Regions from separate parts of the Sulfitobacter guttiformis genome, predicted to be linked through region 2. Evidence: riboswitches for the same ligand, from Rfam matches in the RefSeq annotation. Region 2 holds a riboswitch; the other holds the start of a gene.

Region 1 (6,525 bases), 360 kb from region 2:
GTAGACTGCGACCGGCATCTGAGGGAGCCCCAGAAGCCCACGCCAGACCAGCGCCAACAGCGGTAACATCAAAAACAGGGCCGCGAGGAAGATGACTACCGCGTCGCCCGCGCGCTGCGCCCCGCCACGTGCGTCCCATCGCGGCATAATTCGGTCCAGACCGCCGCCGACGCGCACCCTTGGCACCAGCCAGAGTGCGATCATCGCGATACTGCCCGCCAGCACCAACTGCACGAGGGACAAAAGCGCCGCTCGCCCTAAATTAAAATCAAACCGGAAAGCCTGATAAATCGCCAGTTCGATCGTGGTCGCCCGCGGACCGCCCCCCAGCGTCAGTGCCACAGCAAAACTGGTCAGGCACATCACAAACACGAGCGCCAAGGCCCCAGGCACCACCTGCATCAGCATCGGCATCTCGACTGCCCGAAACACTGCACGCGGCGACAGCCGCAGCTGCGCTACGAGGCGGAACCGCTCTGCGGGAATACCCTGCCACCCCTGCAACAAAAGGCGCGTTGCGAGGGGCATGTTGAAAAACACATGGGCGAGTACAACACCCTGTAGTCCATAAATTGATACCGTAGGCAGGCCCAGCCCCTCCAGCCCCGCATTTACCCATCCATTGCGCCCAAAAACCGCTAAAAGCCCCAGCACAGCAACAATTACCGGCAAAATGAAAGGGGCGCCCAGAAGTGTGACAAGCACCCCGCGCCCGACGAACCGTCGCCGTGCAAGTGCCCGCGCCACCGGCACTGCAAGGATGCAGGAGAGGATAGATGAGCAAGCTGCCTGCACAACTGTGAACCGTACAGCCGCCCAATCGCTCGGCCCCAATCCAACCCCCAACTCCGCACGGCTCGCGACAGCTGCCAGTGCAAGCAGGATCAACGACAGCACAATCAGTGCCGCGCTGAACCCCGACTTTGGACTGATTGAAGCGCCGGTTACTGCGACAGCGCTTTGAGCCATTCGGCCAAAGCCTCCTCACGCACTGCAGGCACTTCGTCGACTGGCGTCAGCAACGCTTTTGCCGGAACAATCAACGTTTCAAACCCTTCGGGAAGCCCTCCCGCAGGTGTCACAGCGGGATACATCCAGTTCGTTGTCGGCAAAATCGTTTGAGCCGCCTCACCGACCATAAAGTTCAGAAACAAATCGGCTAGCTCGGGCTGGTCCGTTCCCGCCAGTTTGCCCGCAACTTCGATTTGCATGTAATGACCTTCGTCAAATGCCGCTGCCGCTTTGCCGTCATCTTGTTCCGCAATCAGGTGGTAGGCAGGTGAGGTTGTATAGCTCAGAACCATATCGGCCTCGCCCTCCAGAAACAGGCCGTAAGCTTCCGACCAGCCTTTTGTCACGGTTACGACATTGTCGGCCAGACCGTCCCAGATTGCCGGCGCATCATCGCCATACGCTGCTTTCACCCACATCAGCAGACCCAGACCGGGTGTCGAGGACCGCGGATCCTGAATAACGATCTTCAGATCACTTTCACCCAGCGCTGTGAAATTCGCAGGCGGGATCAGATCCTTGTTGTGGACAAACGCGAAATAGCCCCAGTCATATGCAGCAAAAACAGGGTCCGCCCACGCAATGGGAAGTGTATATTCCGCCTCTACCGCAGTCTCTGCAAACAGACCTGTTTCTTTTGCCGCCGCGATCAGGGAAGTATCAAGACCCATCACCACATCCGCATCAGAGCGCTCCCCTTCCAGCTTAAGCCGAGCCAAAAGTGCGGCCCCGTCCCCGAGACCGACAAGCTTGAGATCGCAGCCGCAGGTCTCTTCAAAAGCTTTTTCGATTGCAGGACCTGGCCCCCATTCGCTCACAAAACTGTCATAGGTATAGACAACTAGTTCGGGCGTCTCCGCCAATGCAGCGGTCGCCGCCAGTGTTGCAGTCGCAAACGTGAGATACTTCATCGCATCCTCCAAATTGCGGCGCAGAGAGGTGATGGAAGTATGTCCAGACCTTCCCTCCGCCGGTGTTAACCGGTTCAGGTTCGACGGGTCAGCTTTCGCAATCTCAGCACAAAGGTGCTCCCCGAGGTATGAACAGGGTTAGGAGGGGCGCGTCCCTTTGGCAAGCCAAAACCACTTGAGGCACTGCCGCTCGCCCGCTAAGGCAGTGTGCAAAGGAGACCTCCCATGTCGATGAACAGCTTTGGCCATCTTTTCCGCGTGACCACTTGGGGCGAAAGCCACGGCCCTGCATTGGGGGCAACTGTCGATGGCTGCCCTCCTGGCGTCGAGGTCACGCCTGAAATGATCCAGCACTGGCTCGACAAGCGCAAACCAGGCCAGAACAAATACACTACTCAGCGCCGTGAGGCAGACGAGGTACGGATTCTGTCCGGTACCTTCGAGGGCGTCACGACCGGCACACCAATCCAACTAATGATCGAGAACACCGATCAACGCTCCAAGGACTATGGCGACATCAAGGATAAGTTTCGCCCCGGTCATGCCGATATTACCTATTTCCAGAAATACGGTGTGCGGGATTATCGCGGCGGCGGGCGTTCCTCGGCGCGCGAAACGGCTAGCCGCGTAGCCGCAGGCGGTCTGGCCCGTGAGGCGATCAAAGCGATTGCCCCGAATGTCCAGATCACAGGCTACATGGTGCAAATGGGCCCTAACAAGATCAACCGCGATGCCTTTGACTGGGACCAGATTGCGCAAAACCCGTTTTGGGTACCCGATGCGCAGGCCGCGACCGATTGGTCAGCCTATCTCGATGATCTGCGTAAATCAGGGTCCTCTGTAGGTGCGATAATCGAAGTCACCGCACGCGGCGTACCGGCAGGGATCGGCGCGCCAGTCTACGCCAAACTCGATACCGATCTAGCCGCCGCAATGATGAGCATCAACGCCGTCAAGGGCGTCGAGATTGGCGAGGGCATGTCCGCCGCGATGCTAACCGGAGAGCTTAACGCAGACGAAATCTTCATGGGGGATGACGGTCAGCCGCGCTATTCCTCCAACCACTCTGGCGGGATTTTGGGCGGGATCAGTACAGGTCAGGACATTGTTGTCCGCTTTGCGGTCAAGCCCACCTCGTCAATCCTCACCACCCGTAAGACAATCACGAAACAGGGCGAGGAAACCGAGATTATTACTAAAGGTCGCCATGACCCCTGTGTTGGTATTCGCGCCGTGCCTGTGGGCGAAGCGATGATGGCTTGTGTTATTCTTGACCACCTTCTGCTGCACCGCGGCCAGATTGGTACAAATCGCGGGCACATCGGTTAGGGGCGGCTTAGAATATGTGGTATACCTTGCACCAACTGCTCCAATATACCCTACGGCAATCGTGAGCGGACTAGCATCCGCAACCCGGCATACTGCGGAACCAGAACACCCGCGAGGCGCGTGATTTCAACTTCCGGTAGTATCGTATGTGCTGGAGAGGCCGCACAAATCCACCGTGCATCTTAAGAAGCACGGCCCCCGAAATATCGGGTCTACATCTCCCGCCACTCGCTGCGGTGCGCAGAAAACAGCCTCTGTGCTCCCCGCGCAGGGCCGCGATTGAAATACTGTCAAACAACGCCACAATGCGTTCAACGTCATCTGCACCGGGCTGGCCAACCAGCAGGGTAAAAGCATCCGCCACAGCTTTGCTTTCGCAATACTCAAGCACACGCAGATAGGTTTTTTTGTCTTTGAACCCCTTATATAGATCGCCCCGCGTCAGCCCCATTCCCTCCAGCAAGTCTGGGAGGGAAGCATCCTGATCGCCATGCCGCCAAAAGACATCTGTCGCCTTGCGGATCGCCTCGACTTCGTCGAACTCTCTCGGCCGTGCCTTAAACTAACCTCAGTCTTATTTTGAACCAACCGATACAAAAATCACGCAGCTGCGTTTTGCAACATTCGGCTCCTAACTCCAAAGAGGGTTTGATACATAAATATAAATCCGAACAAGGAACCTACTTATAGGGCCTATCTCCTCTGCCCTGCTTGTCCTGTCTATCGCGCTCGCTGCACCTACGTTTACCGCCGCCGATCCAACTGGTACTTTTGGCGCCGCAAGCGATCATATTACGACAGGCTGTATCGCAGTTTCGAAAAATGCAAATGGCTCATACACCACCACCCTTAGTGACGGCTTCCCGCTTGATGGCGCCCCTGACCCAAGCGTGGACGTCGAAAAAGATGGCGCGTATGTCAGGGGCACCAGTGTCGGTGCTCTCAACTCCGTCAAAGGCGATCAAAGTTTTATCGTGCCCGCATTGGTTAACGTAGACGGCCTCAACGAGATCTACATCTGGTGGGACCAATTCGCCGTGCCCCTCGGTGTTGCGTTACTGAAATAATGTTGCGCGGGCAGCGGCTTGCACAGTTGCTGCCTGCTTGATCTTTTTGGCCCAAGGGCGCACATAAAATCATGGCGCAGAACATGACAGCAAACAGGCCGGGCACGGCGATCACACTCAGGCTGTGTTCTCTTTTTTTGTTCATGGTAATGGCGGCATTGATCAAAAGCGCCTCGGAAACTGTTCCACCGCCGCAGGCCGTCTTTTTTCGCTCCGTCTTTGCTTTTCCCGTGATCATTCTGTGGCTTTGGCAACAGCATGATCTGCGTACCGGTCTGATCCCCCAGAACTTCGTGGGCCATGTCTGGCGCGGCATCTTCGGCACCACGGCCATGGCGCTTACCTTTGGCGGCCTTGGCCTGCTGCCCCTGCCCGAAGTGACGGCAATCGGCTATGCCACACCGATGTTTACCGTCCTGTTTGCTGCAGTACTGCTGGGCGAGCGAGTGCGTCTATTTCGATTGTCCGCAGTGGCTTTGGGGCTGATCGGCGTGTTGATTGTGCTGGCACCGCGCCTTTCACTCGAGGCGGATGCGGTTACACGCACGGCCACTATAAGCGCCTTGATGGTGCTGGCCGCATCTGTGTTGCGTGCATTGGTACAGATCCATGTGCGAAAGCTGGTCCAGACCGAACACACGGCTGCCATCGTGTTTTACTTTTCACTGACTGCCACCTGCCTTTCGTTGCTCACCTATCCTCTGGGCGAGTTGACCGGCTGGAGCGCCCTCGACTGGATCACACCGACATGGCAGGTCGCGGGTTTAATGGTCGCGGCGGGCATGATCGGCGGGATTGCCCAGATTCTCGTTACGTCCTCGCTGCGCTTCGGCGCAGCCTCCATGCTCGCGCCTTTCGACTATTCCTCGATGATTTTTGCCAGCCTCATCGGATGGGCCGTATTTGGAGAACTGCCCACCGTGGCCATCCTTACTGGTGCCGCACTGGTGATCGCGGGCGGCGTGTTGATTATATGGCGCGAGCGCCAGTTGGGACTGGACAGAAGCAAATCAAAGGCCAATGTGCCCCCGCAAGGAACCCCGGAATAATGCCCCCTAAAGGAGACACCAGATGACCGACACCACAGACCACAAAACTAAAATGCAAGAACGTCAAACCGAACAACGCAAACGCGTGTCCGAGTTGAAAGACCCTGAAAAGGGGCTGGTTCTTGTCCATACCGGCGCAGGAAAGGGTAAATCCTCGTCCGCATTTGGCGTGATTGTACGTGCGCTGGGCTGGAAACAGAAAGTAGGCGTTGTGCAGTTCATCAAAGGCAAATGGAAAACCGGCGAGCGCCAGTTTTTCGACCGTCTGGGCGAGGTCACATGGCACACAATGGGGGAAGGTTTCACGTGGGATACCCAAGATAAGGACCGCGACATTGCAGCCGCCCAAGCGGCCTTTGCCAAAGGGCGCGAGATGATGGAAAGCGGTGAATACGACCTTATCGTCATGGACGAGATCAACATCGCGATGCGGTATGACTACCTTTCGGTTGCTGATGTCCTCGCAGGACTTGAGGCGCGGGACAAGCGAACAGGCGTTATACTGACCGGTCGTGACGCCAAACCGGAGCTCTGCGATTATGCCGATCTGGTCACAGAGATGACCGAGGTAAAGCACCCGTTCAAGGCAGGGATTAAGGCGCAGCGCGGTGTGGATTACTAAACCGCGCAAATCCGATTAGTCCCGCCAAACGGGAATCCCGTGCTAACCTCCAACTACTGACGGAGCGAATCGTCCCGCGAGAGGACGCGCACGTCCAACTGTGGAGGATTAATATGACTTTTACGAAACTTACGGCCCTGTGTGTCGGGCTCACGCTTGGTGCTGGGGCCGCATTTGCAGACTGCACCTCGACCAGCCAGTGGGGGGCGGAGGACACCCTCGGCTCTGCAAATCTGGTCACCCCCGAGCGCACGCTGGCCGCCGCATCATTGATCAAACAAGGCAAATCCATGCCGCTGGGTATTGCGATCGGGCCGAACACACCGGCATTTCCGCCCCGCTCGCTCAACCTGCAAATTGTACAGCCGAACCAGCAAGGTGGGCAAAAGCTGTCCGGCTTCGGCTATGAAGGCAATTACAATGATGACATCCTGCAAACCTGGATAGGGATCGGCTCGCAACTTGACGGATTAGGGCACCTTGGCGAAGGCGGGCATTACTACAACTGCCTCGACGAAAAAGAGATCAGCGCCATC
Region 2 (6,525 bases):
AAACCTTTGAAACCGCGGGTATCGACAGACGATACTCGGTTGTGCCGATTGACTGGTTTTCCGCCGAACACGGATGGTCAGACCGCAACACCGCCTTCATAAGCGGCGCAAAGAGCATGTTTATAGCGGCCGCACAGCGCGCGCTCGAAGACGCGGGCTGGTCGGGTGCCGAGGTCGATTGCGTTGTTACAGTGACCTCCACAGGGATCGCGACACCTTCGTTAGAGGCACAGGTTTTCGGCGAAATGGGATTTCGCGAGGACATCATGCGGGTTCCAGTCTTCGGCCTTGGCTGTGCAGGGGGCGTATCGGGGTTATCGACAGCACAGATACTTGCTGCGGGGCGTCCGGGGTCCAAGGTTTTGCTGGTTGTGGTAGAGGCATGCTCCCTTTCCTTCCGCGCAGACCGCCTGCAAAATGCGGATATCATCGCAACCGTTCTATTTGGTGATGGATCTGCTGCCGCGTGTATTTGTACCGATTTGCCTGCGGCGGGGAATGTTGTAACGCTGGGGCGGGGTCACCAAAAAATCTGGCCGGATACACTCGATATCATGGGCTGGGATGTAGACGAGGCAGGATTCGGTGTGGTATTTGACCGCTCTATTCCCGCGTTTGTTTCGGCAGAATTCGCGGTAGCCACAAAGGGCGCCCTCGAAGCAGCAGATCTCGATCATGTTCAAATTGACCGCTACGTCTGTCACCCGGGCGGTGCAAAAGTAGTAGACGCTATAGAAGACGCACTTCACCTTGAGCATGGATCCCTCGATGCCGAGCGGGACACACTGCGCACTACGGGAAACATGTCGGCCCCCACCGTCATGTTTGTGATAAAGGCCGTTTTGCAAGCAGGCCACACGGGCCAGATGATGTCATGTGCTCTGGGTCCAGGATTCACTGCATCCTTCCTTCCCTTTCAGGTCAGCGCGCAGGCCGCATGATGCAAACAGCAACCTTTCTGTTTCTCGCCTTCATCATTATCCAGCGCCTTAGCGAACTGGTTATTGCAAAACGAAACACCGCAAAGCTCCTGCCCAAAGGGGCTTATGAGGTTGGGGCCGCACATTATCCGGTAATGGTTGCGATGCACACTGCATGGATCACCTGTTTGGTAGTTTTCGGATATGACGAGGCGGTAGACTTGACTTGGCTCGGTGCTTTTGCAGTTCTGCAAGTATTGCGCCTTTGGATATTGGGCAGTCTGGGCAGACGCTGGACCACTCGGATCATTGTCCTCGAAGGACCGCTCGTTGTCCGGGGTCCTTTCAAGTATTTTGCTCATCCCAACTACATGCTTGTCGTGGCCGAGATCATCGTGGCACCAATGGTAATTGGGCTTGGCTGGGTTGCGGTGATATTCACAATACTCAATGCAGCTATGTTGTGGGTCCGGATCCGGATCGAGCACAACGCTTTGGCCCCATTCAGAGCGACGTAGAAGTGTTTTCGGGAATCGGTTTTGGTGCGCAAAAGATTGGATTGGCGGCACTGACATTTCCCAAGATCGTAGCCACATTCATTTTGGTCCTGACCATTTTGATTGGCGCAAGCGTTCCCCGCGTCACATTCGACGATGACATCCACCGTGTGTTCTTGTCTGACAGCCCCCTTTCAGATGCCCAGCGCGCGTATGAAAAGGACCAGTCTCCGCCGCTCGGCACCGTCTTAATACTGGTAAAAGCCGAACACGCTTTCACTGCGCCCCAGATGTCGGATCTGCGCGATCTTACGCTCGATCTGGAATTTCTGGAGGGTGTAGCAGCAGTTGCTTCTCCTTTTATCCTACGTTCGCCACCGGAAGCGGATGCCCCTTCGGGCAAGCCTCTTTTCACGTACGAAATTCCGGATGATTTCGGTACTGACCTGACCGCCTTCAAGGAAATAAACACCGGCCTTCCGACATTTCTCGACAATTCGCTGACAGACTGTAATATCGGCATCCCCAATTCAGCAGCTACACTATATCCACAAACTTCGGAAAATTCGCCGACTTTTGGCCTGCGATCTAAACATAATCACAGGGCAAAAGTGCTCCTGTTCGAAACCTTACAGCCGGTGCAACTCCGGAAGAAATGCAATTCCAAAATATTTGACACGGATTTTTCTTACCGCTAGACGTGGTGCATCCGTTGGGGTGCCTGACAAGGCTGAGAGGCGAAAGCTGACCCATCGAACCTGATCCGGGTCATTCCGGCGTAGGGAACGGAGTAAAGCTTTGGCATTAATGCCATATTTCCCTCCTGTTTTCTATGCTGCTGGCCCTTTTGCAAAATGGGGCTGCTATGTTTTCTCAGGCACTAACGATTGCGGGCTCCGACAGTGGTGGCGGCGCGGGCATTCAGGCCGATCTCAAGACTTTCAGCGCTTTAGGCGTTTATGGCGCCAGTGTGATCACGGCAGTGACTGCGCAAAATACCCGTGCGGTCACAGCCGTCGAAACGCTGTCCCCTGTCATGATTTGCGCCCAGATAGATGCAGTCCTTGGCGATCTAGCGATAGCAGCGGTAAAAATCGGCATGCTGGGCGATGCGGACGCGATTGATGCTGTGGCAGGCAGGCTTGCCAATAGCGCGGTGCCGATTGTCCTTGATCCTGTGATGGTCGCTAAGTCGGGTGATGTCCTTTTGGCAGTAGAGGCTGTCGATAGCTTGCGCGCGCGCATGGTGCCTTTGGCCACACTATTGACCCCGAACTTGCCGGAGGCCGCATGCCTGCTGGGAACAGACGAAGCGGTGGACGAGTATCAAATGCTGGAACAAGGACGTACGCTTCTAGCCCTTGGACCCCGTGCGGTTTTGATGAAGGGGGGGCATACCAGCGGCAAAAATTGCGTTGATTTGTTGATTACGAAAGATGATGTGATCAGGCTGTCAGCTCCACGGCACGCCACACGCAATACACATGGCACGGGCTGCACGCTGTCAGCGGCGGTTGCCGCAGGGCTCGCGCGCGGGATGCCCCTGCCAGACGCCGTCAGGAAGGCCCATGCCTATCTGCAGGCAGCCATTGCGGCTGCGGATCTGCTGGACGTTGGCAATGGCCATGGCCCTGTCCATCACTTCCATGCGCTTTGGACCTGTGAAGGTTTCCCGCAATGACAGATGTAACCATCCTTGGCGCTGGCGTAGCAGGTTTGTGGGCCGCACGGTCATGCCTTTTGCGCGGTATTCGCCCAAGATTGCTGGACCGGACCGGCGCGGCAGGGCGGCATAGCTGTTCGTGGTGGGCGGGCGGAATGCTTGCTCCGGAATGCGAAGGAGCCACGGCAGAGCCGCCCGTAATGCGCCACGGACGGTTAGCAGCATCACTGTGGCAGGGCGTCACAAATGTTTATAAACGTGGTACACTGGTCCTTGCACCCGACAGGGACCGTGCCGAATTGGGCCGTTTCGCCGCGCGCACCAGCGGCCATACGGTCTGCGACGCAGCCGCAATTGCATCTCTCGAACCTGATCTGGAAGGCTGCCATAAACGTGGGCTTTTCTTTGAGGGCGAGGCACATCTGGACCCGCGACAGGCCCTCACTGATTTAGCCGACAGCCTCGAAGCATCGGGCGTTCGCGTCGAGATTGCCGATCTGCACCCGCGGGACATTACCGGACTGATAATTGATTGTCGCGGGCTGGCGGCCGCTGAGAGTCTGGATGGCTTGCGTGGCGTGCGCGGAGAGATGATCATTCTGCAAACGGACGAAGTTACGCTGAACCGCCCTGTACGCCTGCTGCATCCGCGCCATCCCCTTTATGTGGTTCCGCGTGCCGGTGGATTGTTCATGCTGGGCGCCACCCAAATCGAGAGCGAGGCACGCGGCCCCATAACAACACGATCGGCGCTGGAGTTATTATCAGCAGCCTATGCCCTAGATCCACGATTTGCCGAAGCCGCGATCGTCGAAACAGGGGCGGATCTGCGACCGGCCTTCTCCGACAACGTGCCACGTGTCGTGCGACGCGGCCAAGTTTTGCACCTCAACGGGTTGTTTCGACACGGCTACTTAATGGCACCTGCATTGGCTGAACAGGCGGCAGAATTTCTTTTAACTGGTGTAAGGGGAGACCTATTCCATGAAGATTGAAGTGAACGGTGAAGTCCGCGAGATCGCGTCAAATAATCTGGATACTGCACTTGCCGAGCTGGGTTGGGGCGAAGCGCGGGTGGCGACAGCCTTGAACGGCAGCTTTGTGCCCGCCGCCATGCGCGCGACGGCCGCGCTGTCGAACGGTGACCGTCTCGAAGTTTTAACTGCAATGCAGGGGGGCTGAGACATGCGCGACTTTTACGGCGTCACCCTACAAACCCCGATGATGTTGGGCACCGCACGCTATCCCTCGCCCAGCGTGATGGAGGCCGCCTTTATAAGCAGCGGCGCATCCGTCGCCACGGTATCGTTGCGCCGCGAGCGCGGTGCAGGGCAGGCTTTTTGGGACATGGTACGAGGGCTGGGTGTGCATCTGCTGCCCAATACTGCAGGTTGCCATTCTGCGCGCGAAGCAATCACCACAGCGCAGATGGCAAGGGAATATTTCCAAACCGACTGGATCAAACTGGAAGTTATCGGCCACGCCGATACCTTACAACCTGATCCTTTCGGGCTGGTGGAGGCGGCAGAAGCGCTCTGCGCTGACGGCTTCAACGTATTCCCCTACACCACCGAGGATCAGGTACTGGCGTCGCGTCTGGTGGAGGCAGGTTGCCGCGTACTCATGCCATGGGGCGCACCAATCGGATCGGGAATGGGGCTGAACAATATCCATGGGTTACGCACGCTGCGCGCTGCGTTTCCCGATGTCGCGATGGTGATTGATGCGGGTCTTGGCCTTCCCAGCCATGCGGCACAGGCCATGGAGCTGGGATTTGACGCAGTACTGCTCAATACAGCAGTGGCCGAAGCGGACGATCCTGTCGCGATGGCCCGCGCCTTTGGACTGGCAGCACAGGCGGGCGCGTTGGCTGCCACCGCCGGTCCCATGGGCCAACGCGATATGGCCGCACCCTCGACCCCTCTGATCGGAAAGGCATGGCTATGACGCTACCGCGCTTCTATCCCGTTTTTGACAGTGCTGACTGGATTGCTCGCGCCGTACCCCTCGGAGTGCGGCTGGTGCAATTGCGCATGAAAGACCAGCCCGATGATACTTTGCGCGCACAGATCATTGAGGCGCTGAGCCTGTGCCGGCGCCACGGGGCCGCGCTGGTTGTCAACGACCACTGGCAACAGGCGATTGATCTGGGCGCTGACTGGCTGCATCTAGGGCAGGAAGATCTGGACACTGCAGATATGGCCGCGATCCGCCGCGCAGGTCTTAAAGTGGGGGTATCTACCCATGACCATGCGGAGCTGGATCGTGCGCTCTCGCTGGCGCCCGACTATATCGCTCTTGGCCCCGTATATCCCACAATCCTCAAAAAGATGAAATGGACCGAGCAAGGACTTGACCGGCTGACAGAATGGAAAGGCTTGATAGGGGATATACCGCTTTGTGCAATTGGCGGGATGTCAGTGGCGCGTGCTGCTGGTGCATTTGCCGCCGGTGCAGATACTGTTGCGGCGGTTACCGACATCACGCTCAATGCTGATCCCGATGCCCGTATAGCGGCATGGCTGGATGTGGCGGGATGAATCGCTACGCACGCCAAATTGCGCTGTCGCAAGTTGGGCCCTCTGGTCAGGCGCGGCTGCGGGATGCCCATGTTTTGGTGGCGGGAGCAGGCGGCCTGGGTATGCCGGTGCTGCAATATCTGGTGGGCGCCGGCGTCGGCACGATCACACTAATCGACGGCGATTGTGTGGCGATTACAAACCTGCACCGCCAGCCGCTATACCGAATGAGCGACGTCGGCCGCCCCAAAGTGGATGCCGCAGCACAAGCGATGAAGGCCCTGAACCCCGAGGTGACACTACACGCAATATGTGAATGGCTCACACCGCAGAATGCGCCGCTTCTGGTCGCTCAAGCGGATCTGATCATTGATTGTGCCGATACTTTCGCGGCGAGCTTTACGCTCTCGGATGCAGCCCATCCGTTAGGCAAGCCGTTGATCAGCGCCTCGGCTCTCGGGCTGTCAGGCTATGTGGGGGGATTTTGCGGACCGGCCCCCTCATTGCGGGCAGTCTTTCCTGATTTGCCCAGCAGTGCTGCCACGTGTGAGACAGCAGGAGTCCTTGGACCTGTCGTGGCCATAATCGGCGCGACACAGGCGCAGATGGCACTGGCGGTTTTGCTCGAATTCTCACCTTCTCCGCTGGGTCAGATGATGATCGTTGACACTGCAAACTGGCGGATGTCCGGTTTTCGATTTGATGGCGCACCCGAGCCTGCCTCGCCTGCACCTTTCATCGCGCAAAGTCAGATCAGGCCTGAGGATTTCGTGATCGATCTGCGCACTGAAGCAGCCCTGCCCTTCAGTGCTGCGGCGTTGCACCTGTCCAGTCGGTCCCTGCACGATCTGGAACTACCCACGCCAGATACTCGCATTGTGCTGGCCTGCCGCACAGGCCTGCGCGCGCATCACGCCGCTGCCGAT

What was found. Region 2 has a riboswitch for thiamine pyrophosphate ahead of thiD (bifunctional hydroxymethylpyrimidine kinase/phosphomethylpyrimidine kinase). Riboswitches for the same ligand answer to the same signal wherever they lie in the genome.
Region 1: it holds a riboswitch for thiamine pyrophosphate, as region 2 does, so the genes downstream of both, thiB (thiamine ABC transporter substrate binding subunit) here and thiD (bifunctional hydroxymethylpyrimidine kinase/phosphomethylpyrimidine kinase) in region 2, are expected to answer to the same signal.

Annotation. Positions count from the first base shown of each region.
Region 1 is NZ_RAQK01000001.1:1,444,156-1,450,680, forward strand. Features, by position in the region: gene C8N30_RS07195 (thiamine/thiamine pyrophosphate ABC transporter permease ThiP) at 1-969, opposite strand, end outside; gene thiB (thiamine ABC transporter substrate binding subunit) at 945-1,922, opposite strand; TPP riboswitch at 1,957-2,056, opposite strand; gene aroC (chorismate synthase) at 2,148-3,251, shown strand; gene C8N30_RS07210 (hypothetical protein) at 3,322-3,702, opposite strand; gene C8N30_RS19295 (DM13 domain-containing protein) at 4,142-4,318, shown strand; gene C8N30_RS07215 (DMT family transporter) at 4,390-5,367, shown strand; gene cobO (cob(I)yrinic acid a,c-diamide adenosyltransferase) at 5,390-5,989, shown strand; gene C8N30_RS07225 (cyclase family protein) at 6,103-6,525, shown strand, end outside.
Region 2 is NZ_RAQK01000001.1:1,087,573-1,094,097, forward strand. Features, by position in the region: gene C8N30_RS05325 (type III polyketide synthase) at 1-941, shown strand, start outside; gene C8N30_RS05330 (isoprenylcysteine carboxyl methyltransferase family protein) at 941-1,438, shown strand; gene C8N30_RS05335 (hypothetical protein) at 1,384-2,115, shown strand; TPP riboswitch at 2,121-2,219, shown strand; gene thiD (bifunctional hydroxymethylpyrimidine kinase/phosphomethylpyrimidine kinase) at 2,283-3,098, shown strand; gene C8N30_RS05345 (FAD-dependent oxidoreductase) at 3,095-4,075, shown strand; gene thiS (sulfur carrier protein ThiS) at 4,065-4,262, shown strand; gene C8N30_RS05355 (thiazole synthase) at 4,266-5,027, shown strand; gene C8N30_RS05360 (thiamine phosphate synthase) at 5,024-5,620, shown strand; gene C8N30_RS05365 (HesA/MoeB/ThiF family protein) at 5,617-6,525, shown strand, end outside.